2 linked regions of the Caldimonas thermodepolymerans genome follow. The protein of the gene in region 2 interacts with the protein of the main gene of each other region in a pairwise test. Links are inferred from orthologs where the notes say so. Each region holds a gene or a part of one and is shown on either strand. Other genes may lie near its edges. The genes, in order: dnaE and dnaQ.

Evidence for each region.
Region 1: the proteins of dnaQ (region 2) and dnaE interact in binary tests that used the Escherichia coli proteins (3 or more experiments, as listed by UniProt). The link is inferred for Caldimonas thermodepolymerans from one-to-one orthologs.

What each region holds. Positions count from the first base shown.
Region 1 is NZ_CP064338.1:1,295,774-1,307,803, reverse strand. What follows is about bases 4,311-8,373. They hold dnaE (DNA polymerase III subunit alpha), read right to left. Parts: upstream 8,015-8,373; coding sequence 4,511-8,014; downstream 4,311-4,510. Other genes in these bases: IS481_RS06240 (sulfurtransferase), read left to right, coding at 8,057-8,373; IS481_RS06250 (hypothetical protein), read right to left, coding at 4,311-4,384. Outside these bases: rpsA (30S ribosomal protein S1), read left to right, coding at 1-166; IS481_RS06275 (integration host factor subunit beta), read left to right, coding at 221-565; IS481_RS06270 (LapA family protein), read left to right, coding at 654-944; lipopolysaccharide assembly protein LapB, read left to right, coding at 957-2,114; IS481_RS06260 (ComEA family DNA-binding protein), read left to right, coding at 2,257-2,601; IS481_RS06255 (patatin-like phospholipase family protein), read right to left, coding at 2,678-3,907; more of IS481_RS06250, read right to left, coding at 4,007-4,310; more of IS481_RS06240, read left to right, coding at 8,374-8,800; IS481_RS06235 (DUF599 domain-containing protein), read right to left, coding at 8,795-9,505; IS481_RS06230 (LysR substrate-binding domain-containing protein), read left to right, coding at 9,625-10,617; tRNA glutamyl-Q(34) synthetase GluQRS, read left to right, coding at 10,614-11,513; IS481_RS06220 (DUF2339 domain-containing protein), read left to right, coding at 11,607-12,030. UniProt on the Escherichia coli protein: DNA polymerase III is a complex, multichain enzyme responsible for most of the replicative synthesis in bacteria. This DNA polymerase also exhibits 3' to 5' exonuclease activity. The alpha chain is the DNA polymerase catalytic subunit.
Region 2 is NZ_CP064338.1:1,498,278-1,508,987, reverse strand. What follows is about bases 7,968-10,710. They hold dnaQ (DNA polymerase III subunit epsilon), read right to left. Parts: upstream 9,829-10,710; coding sequence 9,106-9,828; downstream 7,968-9,105. Other genes in these bases: hscA (Fe-S protein assembly chaperone HscA), read right to left, coding at 10,243-10,710; fdx (ISC system 2Fe-2S type ferredoxin), read right to left, coding at 9,859-10,197; IS481_RS07195 (hypothetical protein), read right to left, coding at 7,968-8,509. Also shown: IS481_RS07225 (TIGR03016 family PEP-CTERM system-associated outer membrane protein), read right to left, coding at 1-1,480; IS481_RS07220 (XrtA-associated tyrosine autokinase), read right to left, coding at 1,533-2,474; IS481_RS07215 (XrtA system polysaccharide chain length determinant), read right to left, coding at 2,489-4,033; IS481_RS07210 (XrtA/PEP-CTERM system exopolysaccharide export protein), read right to left, coding at 4,213-4,821; IS481_RS07205 (TIGR03013 family XrtA/PEP-CTERM system glycosyltransferase), read right to left, coding at 4,912-6,315; IS481_RS07200 (helix-turn-helix domain-containing protein), read left to right, coding at 7,235-7,690; more of IS481_RS07195, read right to left, coding at 7,712-7,967. UniProt on the Escherichia coli protein: DNA polymerase III is a complex, multichain enzyme responsible for most of the replicative synthesis in bacteria. The epsilon subunit contain the editing function and is a proofreading 3'-5' exonuclease.

The sequences.
Region 1 (12,030 bases), 200 kb from region 2 along the record:
CAAGACCCGCAGCATCCAGCTGTCGATCAAGGCCAAGGACAACGCCGAGCAGCAGGAAGCGCTGCAACGCCTGTCCGCCGAGAACCGCGAGAACGCCGGCACCACCAGCCTCGGCGCGCTGCTCAAGGCCAAGCTGAGCGACCAGCAGAACAACAACAACGGCTGATCGCCGCACGTTGCTGGACGCCCACCGTAGCCCCGATCGACACGACAGGACGCAATGACCCGATCCGATCTCGTGAACCAGCTGGCCGAGCGCTTCGGCCAGCTGACGCACCGCGATACCGAGTTCGCGGTCAAGACCATCCTGGACGCGATGTCCGACGCGCTCGCGCGCGGGCACCGCATCGAGATCCGGGGCTTCGGCAGCTTCTCGATCAACCGCCGCCCGCCGCGCATCGGGCGCAACCCGCGCTCCGGCGAGCAGGTGGTGATCCCCGAGAAGCTGGTGCCGCACTTCAAGCCCGGCAAGGCGTTGCGCGAGGCGGTCGACGCCCGCACCCCGCCCGAGCCGGATGCCGAGGCTGCGGCGCAGGACGCCGCCCGACAGGAAGCCGCTGCGTGAGCAGCGGCTTTTTTCTTTTCCGCCCCTTGCGGGCCCCGTCCCCGCTCCGGCCGGCCGCAACGCCCGGCGCGACGCTAGAATCGCCGCGATGCAAGGCCTGATCTGGCTGTTCCGAGCCGCCATCTTCTTCGTCCTGTTCGCCTTCGCGCTGAACAACCAGCACGAAGCGACGCTGCACTGGTTCTTCGGCTACGAGTCGCGTGCGCCGATGGTCTTCATCGTGCTCGGCGCGTTCGCGGTCGGCGCCGTCTTCGGCGTGCTGGCCATGGTGCCCAGCTGGTGGCGCCAGCGCCGCGCCGCGCGCCGCCAGGCCAGTGCCCCCCCGCCGCCCGCGCCGGCACCGGCGCCCGCGGAAGCGACCGAGGAACTCCCCCCCTGATGCCGCCGCGCGATGGACTTTGATTTCCAGTGGCTGCTGCTGGGGCTCCCGGTGGCCTTCGCGCTGGGCTGGCTGGCTTCGCGCATCGACCTCAGGCAATGGCGCTCGGCGCAACGCGAGTCCCCGCGCGCCTACTTCAAGGGGCTGAACCTGCTGCTCAACGAGCAGCAGGACAAGGCCATCGACGCCTTCATCGAGGCGGTGCAGCACGACCCGGACACCACCGAGCTGCACTTCGCGCTGGGCAACCTGTTCCGCCGCCGCGGTGAGTACGAGCGCGCCGTGCGCGTGCACGAGCACCTGCTCAGCCGCGGCGACCTGCCGCGCGCCGAGCGCGAGCGCGCCCAGTACGCCCTGGCGCAGGATTTCCTCAAGGCCGGCCTGTTCGACCGCGCCGAGGCCGCCTACCAGGCCCTGGAGAACACGCGCTTCCGCACCGACGCGTGGCTCGCCCTGCTGACGCTGTACGAGCGCTCGCGCGACTGGGGCAAGGCCATCGAGGTGGCGCGCAAGCTGGAAGACGCCGGTGCCGGCTCGTTCTCCAACCGCATCGCGCACTGCTGGTGCGAGATCGCGCTGGACGCCGATGCGCGCGGCGACGCGGCGACCGCCGACGAGGCACTCGCCAAGGCACGCGCCGCGATGCCCCAGGCCGCGCGCCCGCTGGTGATCGCCGGCCAGCGCCTGGCCCGCCAGGACCGCCACGCCGAGGCGCTGCAGGTGTGGAACGAGCTGATCACCGCCAACCCGGGCGCCTTCGCGCTGGTGGCGCGCGAGTACGCCGCCAGCGCCACCGCCGCCCGGCAGCAGGCCGCGGCGATCGGGAAGCTGCGCGCGCTGTACGAGCGCGCGCCGTCGGTGGAGCTGCTGGCCGCGCTGCGCCAGCTGGAAGCCGATCCCGTCGTGCGGCGCGACTGGCTGGGCCAGCACCTGGCCCGGCAGCCCTCGATCTCGGCGGCGCTGGACCTGCTGGACGAGACCATCGCGCAGGGCCAGCCCCTCTCGCCCCAGGAAACCCAGCGCCTGCAGCAGGTGCTGGCGCAGTCGGCCAAGCCGCTGCAGCGCTACCGCTGCGCCGCCTGCGGCTTCGAGGCCTCGCACTACTTCTGGCAGTGCCCCGGCTGCCAGAGCTGGGACAGCTACCCGCCGCGCCGCATCGAGGACTACTGAAGCCTCGAAACCTCGCGTTACCACTGCGCCCCCGCGCTTCCCACCCAAGAGGGAAGCGCCCTCTCCCGTGGTTTCCTAGACTGCGCCTGCCTGCGAAGGCGCAGCCCGCAGGCCATCCCACAACCACACAGGAGAGGAAACCATGAGCCATTTCATCCGCAAGATCGCGTTCGCGCTGCTGGCGCTGGTGTCGGCCTCGGTGTTCGCCGCGGTGGAAGCCAACAAGGCCGACCGGGCCCAGCTGGAATCGGTCAAGGGCGTGGGCAGTGCCCTGTCCGGGCGCATCGTCGCCGAGCGCCAGAAGGCGCCGTTCAAGGACTGGAACGACTTCATCACCCGCGTGCAGGGCGTCGGTCCGGCCAGTGCGGCACGGCTGTCCAGGGAAGGCCTGACGGTCAACGGCACGAGCTATCCGGGCGCCCAGCCGGCCGCCAAGCAGCAGGTCGCGGCCAAGCCGCCGGCGCGGCCGGCTGACCGCAAGCAGTAAGCCCGCCATCGTCAGCGGCCCGACGGAATGAATGCCCCGCCCTCGCGGGGCATGCTCGTGAGGGCCCCGGGGACGTTCAGGCCGCGACCGCGCCGAGCGGCTGCGACGCCGCCTGCGGATCGCCCCAGCCGAAGAAGCGCCGCACCTCGTCGCGGCGCGCCAGCGCATCCTGCCGGCCCAGCGCCATCAGCTCGGTGGTGTAGCCCGGCTCGAACAGCAGGTAGCTGGCCAGTGCGGCGCCGCGTGCATCGTCGGGGTCGCTGGTCATGCCCAGCGCCCGCAGCATCGTGCGCACCGGCAGCGGCAAGGCGCCGACATGGCGGCTCGCGATGTCGTCCAGGCGCTGGCTGGGCGCGATCACCAGCAGCTCCAGCGGCCGCAGGCCGGTACGCTCGCGCGCCTCGGGCGACATCAGCGACAGCGTGTGGTTGATGCGCTGCGCGCGCTCGATGTCCACCGCCATCGCGTCGAGGAAGATGTTGGACAGCGCATGGCCGGCGATCTGCGCCAGCGTCGGATAGTCCTGCGACACCAGCCGCTGCCCGGGCGGCTCCTGCATGCGCCCGGCACCGATGACCAGGATGCGCCCGGCGCCCAGGTGCACGGCCGGCGAGATCGGCGCCGACTGGCGCATCGACCCGTCCCCGAAGTACTCGATCGCCCCGTGCATCGGCAACGCGACGGCCGGGAACACGAACGGGATCGCCGCCGAGGCCAGCAGGTGCTCGCGCGTGATGCGCCCGCGCACCGCCTGGCGCTGCGAGCGGGTCCACGGGACGATGGGCTCGCGGCTCTGGTAGAAGGTGACGTGGTCGCCCGACGAATAGCTGGAGGCGGTCACGGCCAGCGCGCGCAGGAGCCCCTGGCGCATCACGTAGTCGATGCGACGGGGGTCGAGCAGGCGCGACAGCAGCGCCTCGAACGGCCGGTTGTCGAGGAAGGACTTCGGCCGGGCCCGCCCCCAGCGGGCGATCAGCCAGCCGAGCGACAGCATCGACAGCCAGCGCGCACCGGTGCGGATCACGCCGATCGAGTCGGCGCGGTAGACGTCCTCGGCGTGCAGCTGCGCCCACACGCCGGCCAGCGTGCGCACGGTGCCGACGAAATCGTCGGCACCGCAGGCCAGCCCTGCGGCGTTGATCGCCCCGGCCGAGGTACCGGTGAGGATCGGGAACGGATTGGACCCCGGGCGCCCCGCCTCCTCGTAGAGGTCGGCGATGGCCTGCAGCACGCCCATCTGGTAGGCCGCGCGTGCCCCGCCCCCCGTCAGCACCAACCCTGTCGCGTTCGTCGAGCCCTGCCCCATGCGCCGAGTGTAGTCAGGCGCGCCGGCCCGGGCCTCGCGGCATGCCCGGCACGGCGTGCATGGTTGCCGGGTCGGCCGCGCCGGCGGCACGACGGGGGCTCAGTGGTGCCCGTGGCCCTTGCCGGGGCCGCGGTGATCATGGTGATGGTGCGGCTTGGGCTTGTGCGGGTGGTGGGGCTCGTCCTTGACGAAGTACACCGGCGTGCTGCACGCGTTGTACTTGTGGCAATGCTTGGCCCAGTTCTTCGCATGGCCCGGCGGCACGCGCATGTAGACCGGCTGCGGCACGGCATGCACCGGCTGGACGATGATGACCGGCTGGGGATAGATCACCGGCGGCGGGGTGTGGCCGATGTCGATGCGCCCGTAGACGCCGGGCTGGCTGACCGAGACCGAGACGCCGACGTCGGTGGCGTGCGCCACCGCAGCGGCCACCGCCAGGACGGCGGCACAGAACAACTGGTGTTTCACTGGCATGACGGGATCTGCACTGCTGCGCGGCCCGGTCGCCCACTCGGCGGGCGGGCCGGTCCGCATGAAGGAACGCCCGGAGTGTGCCGCGTCACGGGGCGTTTCCGCATGCCGCGGCGCGCCCAGTTGTGACTATTCGTACACCACCTGCGCCCGGCCGCCATGCGCTTCGCGCTTCCATTGCCGCAGCGCCTCGTCGCTCGGGTAGAAGCGCGCCGCGTCCCCCAGGTCGAGCTCGCCGTAGGCCGACTCGCGGTGCAGCTCCAGGCGCACCGTCAGCCCCTGCAGCAGGTCGCCATGCTCGGTGTCGACGCGCCTGGGCGGGAACTGCTGGAGCAGCTCGCCGATCGGCGGTGCCGAACCGTTGACCGCCACGCGCAGGTACTTGCCGAAGCGGCAACGGGCGCTGGCCAGGTCCCAGACCTGCACGACGTTGAGGCGCAGGCCCCCCGAGAAACGGTCCGGCTGGGCCTTGCCCTGCACGATCAGCAGCTCGTCGTCCTTGAACAGCTCGCGGTGTGCATCGAGCAGGTCCTCGCTGGCCACCGCCTCGATCACGTCGCTCTTGTCGTCGAGCTTGAAGATCGCCACGCGCCCGCGCTGGCCGTTGACGATGCGCAGGTCGCTGACGATGCCGGCCAGCAGCTGCGGCTCGCGGCTGTCGATCAGGTCGACGATCTTGCGCTTGGCGAACTGGCGCACCTCGTCCTGGTATTCATCGAACAGGTGGCCCGAGAGGTAGAACCCGATCGCGGTCTTCTCGTGGCCGAGCCGCTCCTTGATGCTCCACTCGGGCGTGGCGGCCAGGTCGGGCTCGCGGGTCGACGAGCCGTGCTCGTCGCCGAAGTCGAACAGCCCGCCCTGGTCGGCGTTGGCCGCCTGGGTGTCGGCGTACTCGAAGGCCAGCGAGATGCTGTCGAGCAGCGCGGCGCGGTTGGGCTCGATCGCATCGAACGCGCCGGCCTTGATCAGGGCCTCGACGGTGCGCTTGTTGATGCGGCTGCGGTCGACGCGGCAGCAGAAGTCGAACAGGCTGCGGAACGGGCCGCCCTGCTCGCGCGCCTGCACGATGGCCTCGATCGCGCTCTGGCCGGTGCCCTTGATCGCGCCCAGGCCGTAGCGCACCACCTTGTCGGCCACCGGCTCGAAGCGGTAGACGCCGGTGTTGACGTCGGGCGGCTCGAAGCGGATGCCCAGCTGCACCGCGTCGTCGTAGAAGACCTTGAGCTTGTCGGTGTCGTCGATCGACACGCTCATGTTGGCGGCGACGAATTCGGCCAGGTAGTGCACCTTCAGCCACGCCGTGTGGTAGGCGAGCAGCGCGTAGGCAGCGGCGTGCGACTTGTTGAAGCCGTAGCCCGCGAACTTCTCCATCAAGTCGAAGATCTCGTTGGCCTTGTCCGCGTCGATGCCGTTCTTGGCCGCGCCCTCGGCGAAGATGACCCGGTGCTTGGCCATCTCCTCGGGCTTCTTCTTGCCCATCGCGCGGCGCAGCAGGTCGGCGCCGCCGAGCGAGTAGCCGCCCAGGCGCTGTGCCACCTGCATCACCTGCTCCTGGTAGACCATGATCCCGTAGGTCTCCTTGAGCACCTCCTCCATCAGCGGGTGCGGGTAGACCACTTCCTCGCGGCCGTGCTTGCGCGCGACGAAGCTGGGGATCAGGTCCATCGGGCCCGGGCGGTACAGCGCCACCAGCGCGATGATGTCCTCGAAGACGCTCGGCTTGGCGTCGCGCAACATGCCCTGCATCCCGCGCGATTCCAGCTGGAACACGGCCACCGTCTTGCCTTCGGAGAGCAGCTGGAAGGTGGGCTTGTCGTCCAGCGGGATCTTCGCGAAGTCGAAGTCCTTCTGGTCGGGGTGCCGCTTGACGATGAACTCCTTGGCCATCTCGAGGATGGTCAGGGTGGCCAGGCCCAGGAAGTCGAACTTCACCAGGCCGATCGCCTCGACGTCGTCCTTGTCGTACTGCGAGACCACGGAGTCGCTGCCCGGCTGCATGTACAGCGGGCAGAAGTCGGTGATCTTGCCCGGGGCGATCAGCACGCCCCCGGCGTGCATGCCGATGTTGCGCACCAGGCCCTCGACGCGCTCGGCCAGCGCCAGCAGCTCGGCGACCTCTTCCTCGTTCTTCTCGCGCTCCTCGATCTCCGGCGCTTCCTTGCGCGCATAGATCAGGCCCGGGTCGGGCTTGTCGCCGGGGCGCTTGAGCGTGACGGTCTTGCCCGGCGGCGCCGGGATCAGCTTGGCGATGCCGTCCACGTGGCCGTAGCCCATGCCCAGCACGCGGCCCACGTCGCGCAGCGCGGCCTTGGCCGCCATGGTGCCGAAGGTGGCGATCTGCGAGACCGCGTCGCGGCCGTACTTCTCCTTGACGTAGTCGATGACCCGGTCGCGGTTGCTCTGGCAGAAGTCCACGTCGAAGTCGGGCATGGACACCCGCTCCGGGTTCAGGAAGCGCTCGAACAGCAGGTTGTAGCGCAGCGGGTCCAGGTCGGTGATCTTCAGCGCGTAGGCGACCAACGAGCCCGCGCCCGAGCCCCGGCCGGGGCCGACGGGGCAACCGTTGTTCTTCGCCCAGTTGATGAAGTCGGCCACGATCAGGAAGTAGCCCGGGAAGCCCATCTGCAGGATGGTGTTGATCTCGAAGTCCAGCCGCTCGACGTAGCGCGGGCGCTGGCGTTCGCGTTCTTCCGGGTCGGGGTAGAGGTGCTCGAGCCGCGCCTTCAGGCCCTCGTGCGCCGCGTAGCGGAAGTACTCCTCCATCGGCATGCCGTTGGGCGTGGGGAAGTCCGGCAGGCGCGGCTTGCCCAGCACCAGCGTCAGGCTGCAGCGGCGCGCGATCTCGACGGTGTTGGCGAGCGCGCTCGGCAGGTCGGCGAACAACGCCTCCATCTCGGCCTGCGTCTTGAAGTACTGCTCGCGCGTGAAGCGCTTGATGCGCCGCGGGTTGGCCAGCGTCTCGCCTTCGGCGATGCACACGCGCGCCTCGTGCGCCTCGAAGTCCTCGGGCGTCTGGAACTGCACCGGGTGCGTGGCGACCACCGGCAGCTGCAGCCTGGCTGCCAGCGGCACGACCGCGCGCACGTGCGCCTCGTTGCCCGGCTGGCCGGCGCGCTGCACCTCGAGGTAGAAGCGCCCCGGGAAGAGGCCCGCCAGCCGCTGCGCGACCGCCTCGGCACGGCGCGGGTCGCGGTTCATCAGGGCCTGGCCGACCGCGCCCTGCTCGGCACCGGACAGCGCGATCAGGCCGCCGTTGAGGCGCTCCAGCCACTCCCACTTGAGCCAGGCCTGCGCCCGGTTGACGTTCTGCGTCCAGCCGCGCGCGAGCAGCTCGCACAGGTTCAGGTAGCCCTCGCGGTTCTGGATCAGCAGCAGCAGGCGGCTGGGCTGCCGGTCGCCCGGGCTGGCCGCGGCGTCCTCGGGCTCCAGCCAGACGTCGGCGCCGATGATGGGCTTGATGCCCTTGCCGCGCGCGGCCTTGTAGAACTTGATCGCCCCGAACAGGTTGCTCAGGTCGGTGATCGCCAGCGCCACCTGCCCGTCCTGGGCCGCCGCGGCGACCATGTCGTCGATCCGCAGGGTGCCGTCGACGACGGAATATTCGGTGTGGGTGCGCAGGTGTACGAAGGGCATGGCCGGCATTGTAGGCAGCCGGCCGCCCCCTAGAATCCCGGCGTGCATCCCGTACTCAACATTTCCGCCTACCGGTTCGTCCCGCTGCACGACTGCGCGGCCTTGCGCGAAAGCATCCGCTCACAAGCCGTGCAACGCGGGCTCAAGGGCACGGTGCTGCTCGCCGAGGAAGGCATCAACCTGTTCCTGGCCGGCGCACCCGAGGCCGTGCGCGGCTTCGTCGCCTGGCTCCAGGCCGACGCGCGCTTTGCGGACCTGGCGCCCAAGGAAAGCTGGTCCGCGCACGTGCCGTTCCGCAAGCTGCAGGTCAAGGTCAAGCGCGAGATCATCCGCATGAACCACCCGGCGATCCGCCCCCACGAGGGCCGCGCGCCGGCGGTCGACGCGCGCACGCTGGAGCGCTGGCTCGCGCAGGGCCACGACGACGAGGGCCGCCCGGTGGTCACGCTGGACACCCGCAACGCCTTCGAGGTGGACTACGGCACCTTCGAGGGCGCGATCGACTGGCGCATCCGCAAGTTCAGCGAATTCCCGCAGGCGGTGCTCGAGCACCGCGACGAGCTGCAGGGCAAGACCGTGGTGAGCTTCTGCACCGGCGGCATCCGCTGCGAGAAGGCGGCGATCTTCATGCGCGAGGCGGCCGGGCTGGAGCGCGTCTACCAGCTCGACGGCGGCATCCTCAAGTACTTCGAGGAAACCGGCGGGCGCCACTTCCGCGGCAGCTGCTTCGTGTTCGACGAGCGCGAGGCGCTGGATGCGAGCCTTGCGCCGCGCACCGGCTCATGACTTGAGCACGGCCAGCACCTCGGAGTGGAACTCGCGCTGGTAGAGGATGTAGATCACGCCGGCGGTGGCGATCGCGAACCACAGCGGCGAGAAGAACCAGGCGATCACCGCGAACGCCATGTAGTAGGCGCGCAGCCCGTCGTTGAAGGTCTCGGCGGCCATGCCGACGATGCGCCCGGCACGCTGCGAGAACTCCTCGCGCGAGGCCTCGCCGCGCTCGAACTCGCGCGGCTCCGGCGCCGAGGCGACCATCAGCGCACCGAAGGTGTACTGCCGCATCGACCAGGTGAAGCGGAAGAACGCATAGACGAAGATGCCCAGCAGCAGCAGCACCTTGAGGTCGAACACCAGTACCGAGGTGCGCGCCGCGAACGGGATCTCCTTGACCAGCTCGGCTGCCTTGTCGGTGGCACCGAGCACCGCGAGCAGGCCACCGATGATCAGGATGGTCGTGGAGGCGAAGAACGACGGGCTGGTCGACAGGCTCTGGATCACGACGCCGTCGACCACGCGCACCTCGCGCCCGGTGACGCGCAGCATCCACAACCGGCGGTAGTGGTTGGTCACCGCCAGCAGCGTCATGACCTCGTTCGCGCGCCGGCGCGCGAACGTCGCATAGCCGGCCCAGGCGGCGAAGAACCAGGCGAGCGCGAGCCAGTCGGTCCAGGGCAGCAGGCTCAGGATGCGCAGGTCGGAGACGTCCATGGCCGGCACTGTAGCAAGCCTCGCCCCGCGACGCCGCCGGCCTGGCGCGCCCCGCGCGCGCCGGGACCACAGCGCCGTCGGGCCGGGTGGCTTGGTGGCATCATTCAAGACCCTTGAACATGAGCGAACGTCGCAACGTCCTCACCCCGGAAGCCCTCGCGATGATGGATGCCATCGCGCGCACGGGCAGCTTTGCCGCGGCGGCGCGCGAGCTGGGCAAGGTGCCGTCCGCCCTCACCTACAGCGTGCGCCAGCTGGAAGAAGCGCTGGACGTGCTGCTGTTCGACCGCCGCTCGCGCCAGGCACGGCTGACCGCCGCCGGCGAGGAGCTGCTGCACGAAGGCCGCCGCCTGCTGCAGGAGATGGACGCGGTCGCCAACCGCGTGCGGCGTGTCGCCTCGGGCTGGGAGACGCAGCTGAGCATCGCGGTCGACAGCATCCTCTCGACGCTCACCGTGTTCGAGCTGTGCGAGGCGTTCTACGCGCTCAACCCGCCGCACGGGCCCGGCACGCGGCTGCGGCTGCGCTCCGAGGTGCTGGCCGGCACCTGGGAGGCGCTGGTCAACGGCCAGGCCGACCTGGCGCTGGGGGTCTCGGGCGAGCACAGCCTGCCGCCCGGCATCAAGATGGAACCGCTCGGCGACCTGCACATGGTCTACGTGGTCGCGCCGCACCACCCGCTCGCCCAGGCGCCGGAACCGCTGTCGGAGGCCGACCTGGTGCGGCACCGCGCGATCGCCGTGGCGGACTCGGCCCAGCGCCTCGCGCCGATCACCGTGAACCTGCTGCCCGGGCAGGACGTGCTGACCGTGCCCAGCGTCGGCTCCAAGCTTGAGGCGGTGCTGCGCGGCCTGGGCGGCGGCTTCCTGCCCGACAGCCTGGTGGACGAGCATGTCCAGGCCGGCCGGCTGGTGCGCAAGGAGGTGCGCCGCGCCAGCCAGCGCGTGCGGCTCTGGTACGCCTGGCGCGCCGGCGGCAACGGCGGGCCCGCGCGCGGGCGTGAACGGCTGGGCCTGGCGCTGCAGTGGTGGCTGGAACAGCTCGAGCGGCCGGCCACCCGCACCGCGCTGCTGCAACGGCACGGCGGCCTGCCGTCGCGCTCGCTGGCATGAGTGGCTACACCGGGCGCTTCGCCCCCTCGCCCACCGGCGCGTTGCACGCCGGCTCGCTGGTCGCGGCGCTGGCCAGCTGGGTCGACGCGCGCGCGCACGGCGGGCGCTGGCTGGTGCGCATCGAGGACGTCGACGGCCCGCGCTGCGTACCGGGTGCCGACCGGGTGATTCTGCAGCAGCTGGCCGCCTGCGGCCTGCACCCGGACGAGCCGCCGGTGTGGCAGTCGCAGCGCGGCGCGCTGTACGAGCAGGCCCTGCAGCGACTGCTGGAGGCCGGCTGGGCCTACCCCTGCGCCTGCTCGCGCAAGGACGTGGCCGAGGCGCTGGCGGCCCGGCAGCGCGCCCGCCCGCGGCATGGCGAGCTGGTCTACCCGGGCACCTGCCGCAACGGCCTGCAGGGCCGCCCGGCGCGTGCCATCCGCGTGCTGACCGCGCGGCGCCTCGGCCCCGACGCCTGGGAGCCGGTGCGCATCGACTGGCAGGACCGGCGGCTCGGCGCACAGGCCCAGGATGTCGAGGCCGAAGTCGGCGACTTCGTGCTGCGACGCGCCGACGGCCTGTGGGCCTACCAGCTCGCGGTGGTGGTCGACGATGCAGCGCAGGGCGTCACCGACGTCGTGCGCGGCGAGGACCTGGCCGACAACACCGCGCGCCAGATCCACCTGCAGCGGTTGCTCGGGTTGCCCACGCCGCGCTACCTGCACACCCCGCTGGTGCTGGGCCCGAACGGCGAGAAGCTGTCCAAGCAGAACGGCGCACGGCCGCTGGACCTGGCCGACCCGCTGCATGCGGTGCGCGAGGCGGCCGCCGTGCTCGGCCTGCGGCTGGACGCCCCGACGCTGGCCGAGGCGCTGGCGCAGGCGGTGCGGCAGTGGCCGTACCGACCCGCCGACTGAGACGCCCGCCGGTCCGGCACGGCCGGCAGGCCGCGGGTGTCCGCTGCCTACAATGCCCCGCACCCTGACAACATCCACAGGAGGGAGCGGCAGATGGCGTGGATCGGGTTTTTCATCGGGCTGGCCGTGGCCTGGGTCTGCGCGGACATCTTCGGTCCCGAAGCCGGGCTCGTCGTGCTGGGCGCGCTGGTCGGCATGCTGCTGGCCCGGCTGTACCGCCGGGTCGGCCGCCTGGAAGCCGAGCTGGCGCAGCTGCGTGCCGGGGCGTTGCTGGCAGAGGTCCAGTCCACTCCGGTACCGGCCCCCGTCGCCGCGCCCCCGGCTGCCACAGCGCCGGCAGTCCCGCCGTCGCAAGCCCCCGGCGTCAAGGAGGGGCTCGCGCCCGCCGCGGCCGCCGTCATCCCGGCGCCCGTGCCGCCCGGGCCCGCGGCGGCACCGCCGGCCCCCTCCCCGCCGGCCGCCGCGTCCGAGGTCGACGAGCAGTCGCACCGCATCACCGCGTCGCTCGGCCGCAGCG
Region 2 (10,710 bases):
GCTGCAGCGTGACGCGGACGATGCGCTCGCGGCTGAAGTCGTCTTCGCGCGAACCCAGCCCCTCGATGCGGGAATACTGCAGCAGCAGCCCCAGCGAGGTCTGCGGCGTCAGGCGGCGCGTCACGTCCAGCGCCGCACCCACCTGCTCGTGGTCGGACGCGAACGACGGGTCGGGGGCGAGCACGTCGTCCTCGCGCGTCAGCTGCCAGTAGCGGCGCTGGTACAGGTTCACGGCCACCGTGGTGCGCCGCCCCAGGAGCGCGACGCTCAGGTGGTTGCCGCGCAGCAGCTGCGCGTAGTCGGCGAACACCTCGATGGGCCCGCGCAGCGTCTCGGGCAGGTTCAGGTCGCGGATGATGCGGCGCACCAGCTCCTCGCGCGCCACCGGATCCGGATACCGCGTGGTCAGGATGGCATCGAGCAGGTTGCGCACCGAGCCGCCACCCGGCTCCAGGATCTGCGAGCTCGGCTGCGCGGTCGGCTCGCGGAACGAGCGGAAATGCACCGCGAGGAACGGCATGCGGTGGGTGAACTGCAGGTCCCAGCCGGTGCCGAAGAAGCGGTCTTCCACCGCGCCGGTCAGCAGCGTGCGCTCGGTCGGCTGCCAGCGCAGGCGCACGCCGTAGAGGCTGTCGGTGTGCTCGCTCAGCGAGAACTCGCTGTGCTCGCGTCCCCCCACGATGCCGACCGACAGCTGCGGCGTGATCGCGTAGCTGACCACGGCACGCAGCGTGTCGAGCGTGAGCACCGAATCGACGTCGCCGTCATAGCGGGTGTCCTGGTGCACGTACTCCAGCGAGCCGCCCAGCGGCAGGGGCTGCTGCTCGAGGCGCACGAAATGCTGCTGCTCGCGCGAGTCGCGTCGCGGATCGTCGGCGGCGTAGTCGCCGTTGCGGCGGGTCCAGGCGAAGTCGCTGCGCGCCAGCAGCGACAGGGACGGCGTGAACCAGTGGTCGATGCGCGGGCTGACCAGGAAGCGCCGGGTGGTGATCTGGTTGAACGCCGAGCGACCGTCCGGGCGCGAGGCATACGGGTCGGAGGCCGTCTGGTCCACCTCGGCCGAGGCGTCCAGGTAGACCCAGCGGTCCACCAGCATCGACTCCAGGTTCAGCGACGCCCGGGGCAGCACCCGGTCGGGCTGCGTGTCGTCGAAGTAGTGCAGCGCGCTGGCCGACAGGTCGCCCGCCAGACGCACCCGCCCGCCGCGCCGCGCGAACGACAGCCGGGGCTCCAGGTTCAGGATCCTGTCGCTGCGGGACTGCTGCCGGTCGGTGTACCCGCTGTTGCTGGTCGCGGTCAGCGTGGCCGACACGCCGGCATCCAGGCGCCAGGCACGGGGCACGCCGGCCTGCTCGGCGTCGAACGGCACCGCCCAGACCGTCGTGCGCGGCGGGCGCTGCAACGGCTCGGTCTGCGCCGGCTGGACGGGCTCCTGCTGGACGGCGGGCTGCTGGGCCTGGGCCACCGACGCCCAGATCATGGCAATCAACCAGGCCAGCGGCTTCACCCGCCGCAGGGGGGCACCGGAACGCTCAGTAGTAGCCATAGCGGTAGGTTCCCGCAGGATTCGAACACTTGTTGAGCACCGACATCACGACCGGACAGCTCTCCACGGTGGCAAACGCCTTGGCCACCGTGTTGCGCGAGGTCTGGTCGGCCTCGACCACCATCACCACCTGCCCGGCACGGGACGCCAGCACGCGCGACTCGGTGGTCGGCAGCAGCGGCGGCGCGTCGAACACGACGACGCGGTCCGAATAGCGCGTGGCCAGCTCCTGCAACAGCTGCTCCATCGCCGCGCTGGCGAGCAGTTCGGTCGAATTGGGACACGGCGTGCCGGCGGGCAGCAGCGTGAGCTTGGGCACGTTGGTGCGCAGCAGCACGTCGGCCAGGTCCAGCGACGGGTCGTTCAGCACGTCGAGCAGGCCCTTGGCCGGCTCGTCCAGCCCCAGGCGCGACATCAGCGACGGGCGCACCACGTCCGCGTCGACCAGCAGCACGGTCTTGTCGACCTCCATCGCGATGCTCAGGGCCAGGTTGATCGCGGTGAAGGTCTTGCCCTCGCCGGGCATCGCGCTGGTGACCAGGATCAGGTTGGCGCGCTCCACCGGGGCGGCCGACTCGCCCTGCACGTTCTTCAGCAGCGGACGCTTGATCACGCGGAACTCGTCGGCCAGGCTGGTACGCGGCTGGTCCGGCACGAGGTAGCCGGCCTGCCCCAGCATCCCGAGCGGCAGGTCGACCTTGCGCGAGCGCCGGTCGGACTCCGCGAGGCGGTGCACGCCCGGCGGCTCCGCCAGGCTTTCCGCGGTGCCGGCCACCGCCCGCAGCGCGACGCCCTGCCCGCCCTTCTGGCCGGCCTCCACCAGCTGGTCGTACTCCTGCCGGCTCAGCCCGGCGGCCGCCCACGGCACCTCGACCCCCGCGCGCCGGAGCTCCTCCAGTCGCTTGGCAGCCTGTTCGATGATGCTCATCGACGCTTCCTTTCTCACACGCGGCTCTGGAAGGCGACCCAGGCCACCCACCCCGCATTGGCCACGAAGAACAACGCCACCGCACCGGCAAAGCCGACCAACGCGCGGCGCTGCTGTACCCGGGCCGCGTTGCTCAGCACCAGCGACACAGTGCCCAGCACCGGGCGGCCGGACAGTTCACGCAGCGTGCGTTCGTTGTCGAACGACGGGCTCAGTTGCGACAGGCCGAAGGTCGCGGCCACGCCCGCGCCGATCGCCGCCAGCACCACCAGCACCGCCAGCACCTTGCGGCTGGGGAACACCGGGGTCGGCGCGACCCGGGCCGGCTCGACGAGCCGGAAATCGGTCAGCGGGGAGCTCTGGTCGATCTTCACCCCGAGCGAGGCGGCCTCCCGGCGGGCCACGAGCTGTTCGTAGTTGCGCCGGATCACGTCGTAGTCCCGGTTCAGCTGTGCCAGCTCCGCCTCGACCTGCGGGATGCGCGAGGCCCGCGCACGGATCTGGTCCAGCTGGGCCTGCTGCGCCGCCAGCCGGGTGCGCAGCGACGCGACGTTGGCCTCGGCCTCGGCCAGCGCCATGCGGATGCGCTGGAACACCGGGTTGGTCGCCGCACCGCGCTTGTCGCCGCGGGCCTGGGCCTCGCGCAGACGCTGCTCCTCGATCTGCGCGATCGTGCGGCGCGTCGCCACCACGTCCGGGTGCTCCTCGGTGTAGCGTCGCAGCAGCTCGTCGAGCTGACGCTTCTGCGCCTCCAGGCGGGTGTCCAGCTCCGACAGCATCGCCGCACCGCCGGTCGCCGGCAGTGCATCCGGGGGCAGCTGGGGTTCCTCGGAGGCCAGCTCGCGCCGCAACGCGTCGCGCGACTGCTCGGCAGCGCTCAGCTCGATGCGCAGCTTGCTCACCTGGTCGGACAGCTCGGAGATGCGCGCGAAGTAATCCTGGTTGGACACCCCGGTCATGCCGAAGTTGCGCAGCTTGAAGTCCTTCAGGCGGTTCTCCGCCTCGACCAGCTTGCGCTCGTAGTCGGCGATCTGCTCGTCGATGAAGCGGCTGGCCTCCTGGGAGTCGCGCGCCTTGCTGTCGATGCTGGACTCCATGAACAGGTTCACCAGGCCCTCGACCAGGCGCCGTGCCCGTTCAGGACTGGTGTCGCGGTAGCTGATCGTGTAGAGGTTGCCGCCACCGCTCGGGTTGACCTTGATCCGGTCCATCAGCCGCATCAGCACCTTTTCCCGGTCGCGCGGGTCCGCCGGTGCCAGGCCGATCTCCGGCGAGTCCATCAGGCGCTCCACGTTCGGACGCGACACCAGCGTGCGTGCCAGCATGCGCACCTGCTGGTCGATGTCCGGCTGGAAGGCGAGCCCGGCCATCAGCGGCTTGAGCACCGACTGCGTGTCCACGTAGACGCGCGAGCTGGCCTCGTAGCGGTCCTGAATGACCGCCACCACCACGCCACCGAGCACGGCCGTGACGCACGCAGCGGCCAGGCCCCACCAGCGCCGGCGCCACATGCCCCGCAGTATCGTCCTGATCTGGCGTAGAAGCTCAGTCGTATCCATCCTGGTTCCGCCCGTCATGGCGGCCTTGTTCATTCACCCCGAGGCGCTGCCGCGCCAGCCGCACTGGCGGCTGCGCTGCGCCTGCCACAAACGCAACGGGACCGGCGTGCCGGTCCCGGCAGGAGACGGCCCGCAAGGCACTCGGCATCGCCGTTGCGGTGCATGCCGCCGTACCGCCTTCAGAACCAGCTTTGCGGCACGATGATGATGTCGCCCGGCATCACGCCGACGTTGGCCGAGATGTCACCGCGCTTGAGCAGGTCGTTCAGGCGCAGGCTGTACTGCTTGCCGCCTTCGGCGCCGCGCACCAGCACCGCCCCATTGCCGTCGGCAAAGTCGGTCAGCCCGCCGGCCTGGATCATCACGTCCAGGATGGTCATGTTCTGGCGGTACGGCACGGCCTGCGGACGCGCCGCCTCGCCGACGATGCGGATCTGCTCGGAGAACGTGCCCTGGAAGCCGCTGACGACGATGGTCACGACCGGGTCACGGATGTATTTCGACAGCACCTTCTCGAGCTCGCGCGCCAGGTCGGCCGGGTCGCGGCCGGCCGCCATCACGTCCTCGACCAGCGGCGTCGAGATGCGGCCGTCCGGACGTACGGTGACCGTGGTCGACAGCTCGGGGTTGCGCCAGACCACGATGTTGAGCGTGTCCAGCGCACCGATCTTGTAGCGATGATCGGGCGCATCGACGACGGCGGGCGCCGGCGGGTAGTTGCCGATGCTGCCGCAGCCGGCAAGCAGGGCGATGAAGGCAGCAAGAACAGCGATGAGACCTGCACGCATGGAAGTCAGTGAACGTTGTGGGGTAACCATGGGAAAGCAACCTTTCTGAGCCGGAGCCTGTACGTCGCAACCGTCACGCGGGCGTCGCGATCAGCGCGACCCTTCGCGGAACAGCACCACGCTGACCGTTTCGATCAGCACCAGGATGTCGAGGAACAGCGAGTTGTTCTTCACGTAGTACAAGTCGTACTGGTGCTTGCGGCGCGCGTCCTCCACCGAAGCGCCGTAGCTGTAGCGCACCTGGGCCCAGCCCGTCACGCCCGGCTTGACGCTGTGACGCAGGTCGTAGAAGGGGATCTGCTCGCGCAGCTGCTGCACGAAGCTGGGACGCTCAGGGCGCGGACCGACCATGCTCATTTCGCCCTTGAGCACGCTCAGCAGCTGGGGCAACTCGTCGATGCGGGTCTTGCGGATGAAGGCGCCCACGCGCGTGACCCGCGAGTCGTTCTGCGAGGCCCAGCGCGCCACGCCGTCCTTTTCGGCGTCGACCGTCATGCTGCGGAACTTCAGGCACATGAAGGTGCGGCCGCCCAGGCCGACACGCTCCTGGCGGTAGATGATCGGTCCCGGGCTGTCCAGGCGGATCGCGATCGCCGTCAGCAGCATGATGGGCGAGGTCAGCAGCAGCAGCGTCGCCGAGGTGACGATGTCGAACGCGCGCTTGGCGAAGCGACGCGCCGGCCCCTGCACGAAGCCCTGGCTGTAGATCAGCCAGCTGGCCTTGAGGCTGTCGATGGGCACTTCGGCACGGGCGCGTTCGTAGAAGCCGGCCAGGTCCAGGATCGGCGTGCCGGCGATGCGGCAGGCCAGCAGCTGGTCCATCGGCAGCGCGCCACCGCGCTGCTCACGCACCGCGACGATGATCTCGTCGATGTCGTGCTCGGCAACGATCTCCTCGATCGAACGGTCGCGCGAGAACACGCGCTGGTCGGGGCGCATGCCTTCGGTGCGTTCGGTGGTCGGATAGAAGCCGACGACCTGGCGTTCGATGCGGCTGTGGGTCGCCAGGTCGCGCGCCACGGCCTGGGCATCCTCGCCGGTGCCGATGATCAGCACGCGCGGCACGCCGACGGCCTTCTGCACCATGTAGATCACGGCCCGCACGACGACCAGGCCCACCAGCAGGTACACCATGGCCAGGCCGACCACGTAGCCCGGAGACGCCTCGCCGGCCACCGAATCGAACAGGAGGTAGGTGATGCAGGCCCCCAGGGCGATGGCGAGCATGGCGCGCTGGATCAGCGTGCCCAGGCCCATCGAGCGGGTGCCGCGACGATACAGGCCGACCGACGCATACAGCAGCAGCATCACCGCGGCAAACCCGCCGGCCAGCCAGACCATGCCGGACTGGGCCAGGGCATCACCACCGTTGGGCACCATGTGCAGGGCGGACGCGATGAACAGCGCCGCCAGAAAACACAGCAGGCTGTCGGCAAACAGCTCCAACAGCGTGGACAGGGCAACGTGGTGATGAAAGAGCCGGAACACCTTCATCGTGTCCTCCCGGGATATGGCGGATAGCGCGTACTCACCTGGTAAACAGGTGCAACCGATGCAACTGATTCTGCCTATCCGGTCAGGAGGGACAATCCTGCGAATGGGTGTAGTGCCCCCCTCAGGTAAGGGGTTCTCCATCGCGCCAAGGACGCGCCCGTGCGCCGGCCGCGGCCCGCCAGCCCGCACCAGCACTGCACCTGCGCAGGCCGATGGGGCGTCACCCCGCCCGCTGCCCGCGACGCGGGACGCCGGCGCCTGGCGCACACCGTCGCGATCCGCAAAAGGAAGAAGACGCGATTCGAACGCACCCGGGTGTCGCCAGGTGCCGGCCAACGCCCGCCGCAGAAGGACGAACGGCCCGCTGTTGCGGGCCGTTCGTGCTGAGGTGTCTGGCGGGTGGTGCAGCGACGTTTCCTGCCGCGGCGCCATCGAGCACCAGCTACCTGCCGCCAGCACGTCCGCGTGGGCCGTGATCACGGTCATCCATGAGTGGCCGAACCCGACCGAACGGCGCGTCGAGGTGTGGCGCGAGCGCATCGGCTCGGCACGCCGTGCGCGCCCGGCTGGCAGCGAGTTGACCTGCGGACATGCACATGACGCGCTCACTCCGCATGTGCAGGCTGGACTACCGCCGCATGGTCAGCGGGCGCGTCCTTGGTCACCAGGAACAGGTCGGGGGCTCGAGCTTGACCCGTGCAGGGATGCTCCGGACCTTCCAGTTGACCACGCGCTGGGTACCCCGCCCCTCTCCGCTTGTCCAGGCCGAGCGCCTCTGCGACCTTGGCGGGGCCGCTCAGCCGATCGATGAGTGCTGCGTGGTCACGCTCCCCACAATCTAAACACGGCGTTTATGCGGTTGTAAACATGGCGTGTATAAACAAGCTGTTGACTGTTCAGATGGAGAACAATCCCGGGCATGCACGAATCCGTGAAGCGGCTGCTCGAGTACGCGCGTCAGGTCACGCAGTTCGATCAACAACCGGTGATCGACTTTGCTGGCCTGGGCCGCCGCATGGGCGTGTCAAGGCAGACGCTCACCAACTGGAAGCGCCGCGGCGTGTCCAAGGAAGGCGCCCTGCAAGCCGAGGCTGCCTTTGGGTGCTCGGCGCAGTGGATCTTGACCGGGGAAGGCGATGCGCACGCGTCGACGGCCCAGCCGCTGGCAGGTCAGGCGCTGGTCATTGACGAAGCACTGCGCAGCCTCGGACCGGAGGCCAGGCACGAGGTGCTTGAGTACATCCGCTACAAGATCGAGCGCGCCACCGGCCCACACATCTCGGCGCGGCGAGACAGGTTTCTGGCCGCACTCGACAAGCTCGCCGAGGCGCACGAAGCCTGCACGCAGCGCGAAGCGCCACGCGCCAGGCGCTGAGAACCGCGGCGGCAGATGCGATCAGCGGGTGCCGATCGCGAAGAAGCCGGTGGATCGATCAGGCAGCAGCGCCGCGGCGACCATCTCCTGCCCCGATCCCGTGTTGCGCACGACCACCACGCCACCGAGCGTCTGGCCATCGAACTCGCACGACGCGCCGTCGAAGGTCACCGCCAGGTTGTACACCCCCTTGCCCGAGCTGCGCACCGTGAGCGTGCCCGTGCCTGAGCAGTACGGCGTCGTCGCGCTGACCGAGCCATCCGAGCCGACCGTCACCGTCGTCGTCACGGTGCCGGACGCCGAGGCCGCGCGGACCTGCCAGGTGCCTGTGGCATCGGCCGGCGGCGAGTCGTAGCTGCTGTCGTAGGAGCCCGAGAAGGTGATCGTCGAGCTCGGCAGCCGCACCGCGCCTTCCATGCTCTGCCGCTCGCGCGCCGTGCCTGAGATCGTCACGCCTGTACGCGCCACCAGGGGCAGGTTGTAGTCGAAACCGTTGCCCGAGAAGCCGCTTGGCGAGTAGGTCACCGTCCCCTGAACCACGCCCTCGACGACACCGCCGCGCGCGTAGAAGGCCCAGATCTGGCGGTCCTCGGTGACCAGCGCCCGGAAGGCGTACTGCCCGGCGTTCCCCACCCAGAAGCCCTCGGCAGACTGCGACGATCCGCCGCCACCGCCACCACCACTGTCACCACCATCGCAGACCGGCGGGTCCACGCTGGCAAAAGGCGGGGTGCCCGCCTCGCAGTCATCGCCGCCACCGCAGGCGGCCATCATCAGCGATGCCAACACAGCGCTGGCGCACATCAGCAGTCGGCGCATGGACCCTCCTTTACGACGCCGGGCGCAAGGCGCACACGGTCGTCACGGGATTCTATGGACGCCTCGCTGCCGCACCAAATGTACACACTGTGTTGACTTGCTGACAAACACGGCGTTTAAAGCGATCCGACACCCCGAAAGGAGACAAAGGTGCGTCGTCACTCACCTGCCGAGCAAGTCCGCACGATGCCGGCCGACCGGCTGGCCGTCGCGCCGGCGATCAACGCCCACCTGACCTGTACAGCACTTCCGACGTCCGCCGCGTCACCCTGCGCGACGTGGTCACCGCCCGCCACCTGTACAGCGGCGGCGTGCCTGCAGCGCGCGCGCACCCGCCCCCCTGATTGGCATTCCCCGAGGCGATCGGGCTCGGCGCCCACGTGAGCGCCTCGGTGCCATGCACCAGGATTTGCACCAGCAAACAAAAACGGCCCCGAAGGGCCGTCCAAGTGCTTGATCTTGTTGGTGGGTGGTGCAGGGTTCGAACCTGCGACCCCTGCCGTGTGAAGGCAGTGCTCTACCACTGAGCTAACCACCCTGATCCGGTTTTCCGTTCGGCGACGATTGCGTCGTCGCACAGATCAGGAAAACCAAGATTATGCCATAACTTTTTCGCTCGGCAACTGCCTCCACAGTGTCTTGCCGCCGGAGGACTTGTCCAGGTCCGCCAGCACCGCCTCGTGGGCCTGCACCTCGGCGTCGCTCGCGCACAGCACCGGCAGGCTGAACTGCGTGAGGTCGATCTTCTCCACCACGATTTCCTGGGTGGCGTCTTCCTCGGCCTCGATGACCAGCGACTCCTGCCCGCGGGTCATCTTGATGTAGACCTCGGCCAGCAGTCCCGCGTCCAGCAGCGCGCCGTGCAGCGTGCGGTTGGAGTTGTCGACCTCCAGCCGCTTGCACAGCGCGTCCAGCGAGTTCGACTTGCCCGGGAACATCTCGCGGGCCATCAGCAGGCTGTCGGTGATGCCCGCGACGTAGGTCTCGAACTTGGGCTTGCCTAGGCGCCTGAGCTCGGCGTCCAGGAAGCCGACGTCGAAGCTCGCGTTGTGGATGATGATCTCGGCGCCGGCCAGGTACTCGAGCAGCTCGTCGGCGATCGCCGCGAACACCGGCTTGTCGGCCAGGAATTCGTCGGTCAGGCCGTGGATCTTCACCGCGTCCTCGCTGTTGGGCCGCTCCGGATTCAGGTAGTAGTGCTTGTTGTTGCCGGTCAGGCGCCGGTCCACCATCTCGACACAACCGATCTCGACGATGCGGTCACCCCCTTCGGGGCTCAGGCCGGTGGTTTCGGTGTCGAAAAAGATCTGTCGCGTCATGGCGCGATTATCGGGTGCGGGCGGCGCGGCTCAGTGCTTTTCCTTGGCGTGGTTGATCGAGTACTTGGGAATCTCGATCGTCACGTCCTGGTTGGCCAGGATGGCCTGGCACGACAGGCGCGACTGCGGCTCCAGCCCCCAGGCGCGGTCGAGCATGTCCTCCTCGTTCTCGTCGGGCTCGTTCAGCGACTCATAGCCCTGGCGCACGATCACGTGGCAGGTGGTGCACGCGCAGCTCATCTCGCAGGCGTGCTCGATCTCGATGTCGTGGTCGAGCAGCGCCTCGCAGATCGAGGTGCCGGCCGGAGCTTCGATCTCCGCGCCCTGCGGGCAGTACTCGCTGTGAGGCAGGATCTTGATCTTGGGCATGTGGGGTTCTCGTGGATCGCGCCGCGGCGTGCGTGGCCTGGCGCCTCAGACTTCTTCGACGCGGCGGCCGGCCAGGGCCTGCCGGATGCTGCGGTTCATGCGCTCGGCCGCAAACGCTTCCGTGCCCTTGGCCAGCCGCTCGGTGGCCGCCTCGATGGCCCGGTGGTCGTCCTGGCCCGCCAGCGCACCCAGCTCTTCCATCAGCCGGTCGATCTTGTGCCGCTCCTCGAGCGTGAGCAGGTCGCCGTCGCGCTCCAGCGCGGTGCGCGTGGCCAGCAGCAGGCGGTCGGCCTCCACCCTCGCCTCGCGCAGCGCGCGCGTCTTCATGTCCTCCTCGGCGGTCGAGAAGCTGTCCTGCAGCATGCGGGCGATCTCCTCGTCGCTCAGTCCGTAGCTCGGCTTGACCGCCACCGAGGCCTCGACGCCGGAGGTCAGCTCGCGCGCCGAGACGTTGAGCAGCCCGTCGGCATCGACCTGGAAGGTGACCCGCACGCGCGCCGCGCCGGCGGCCAT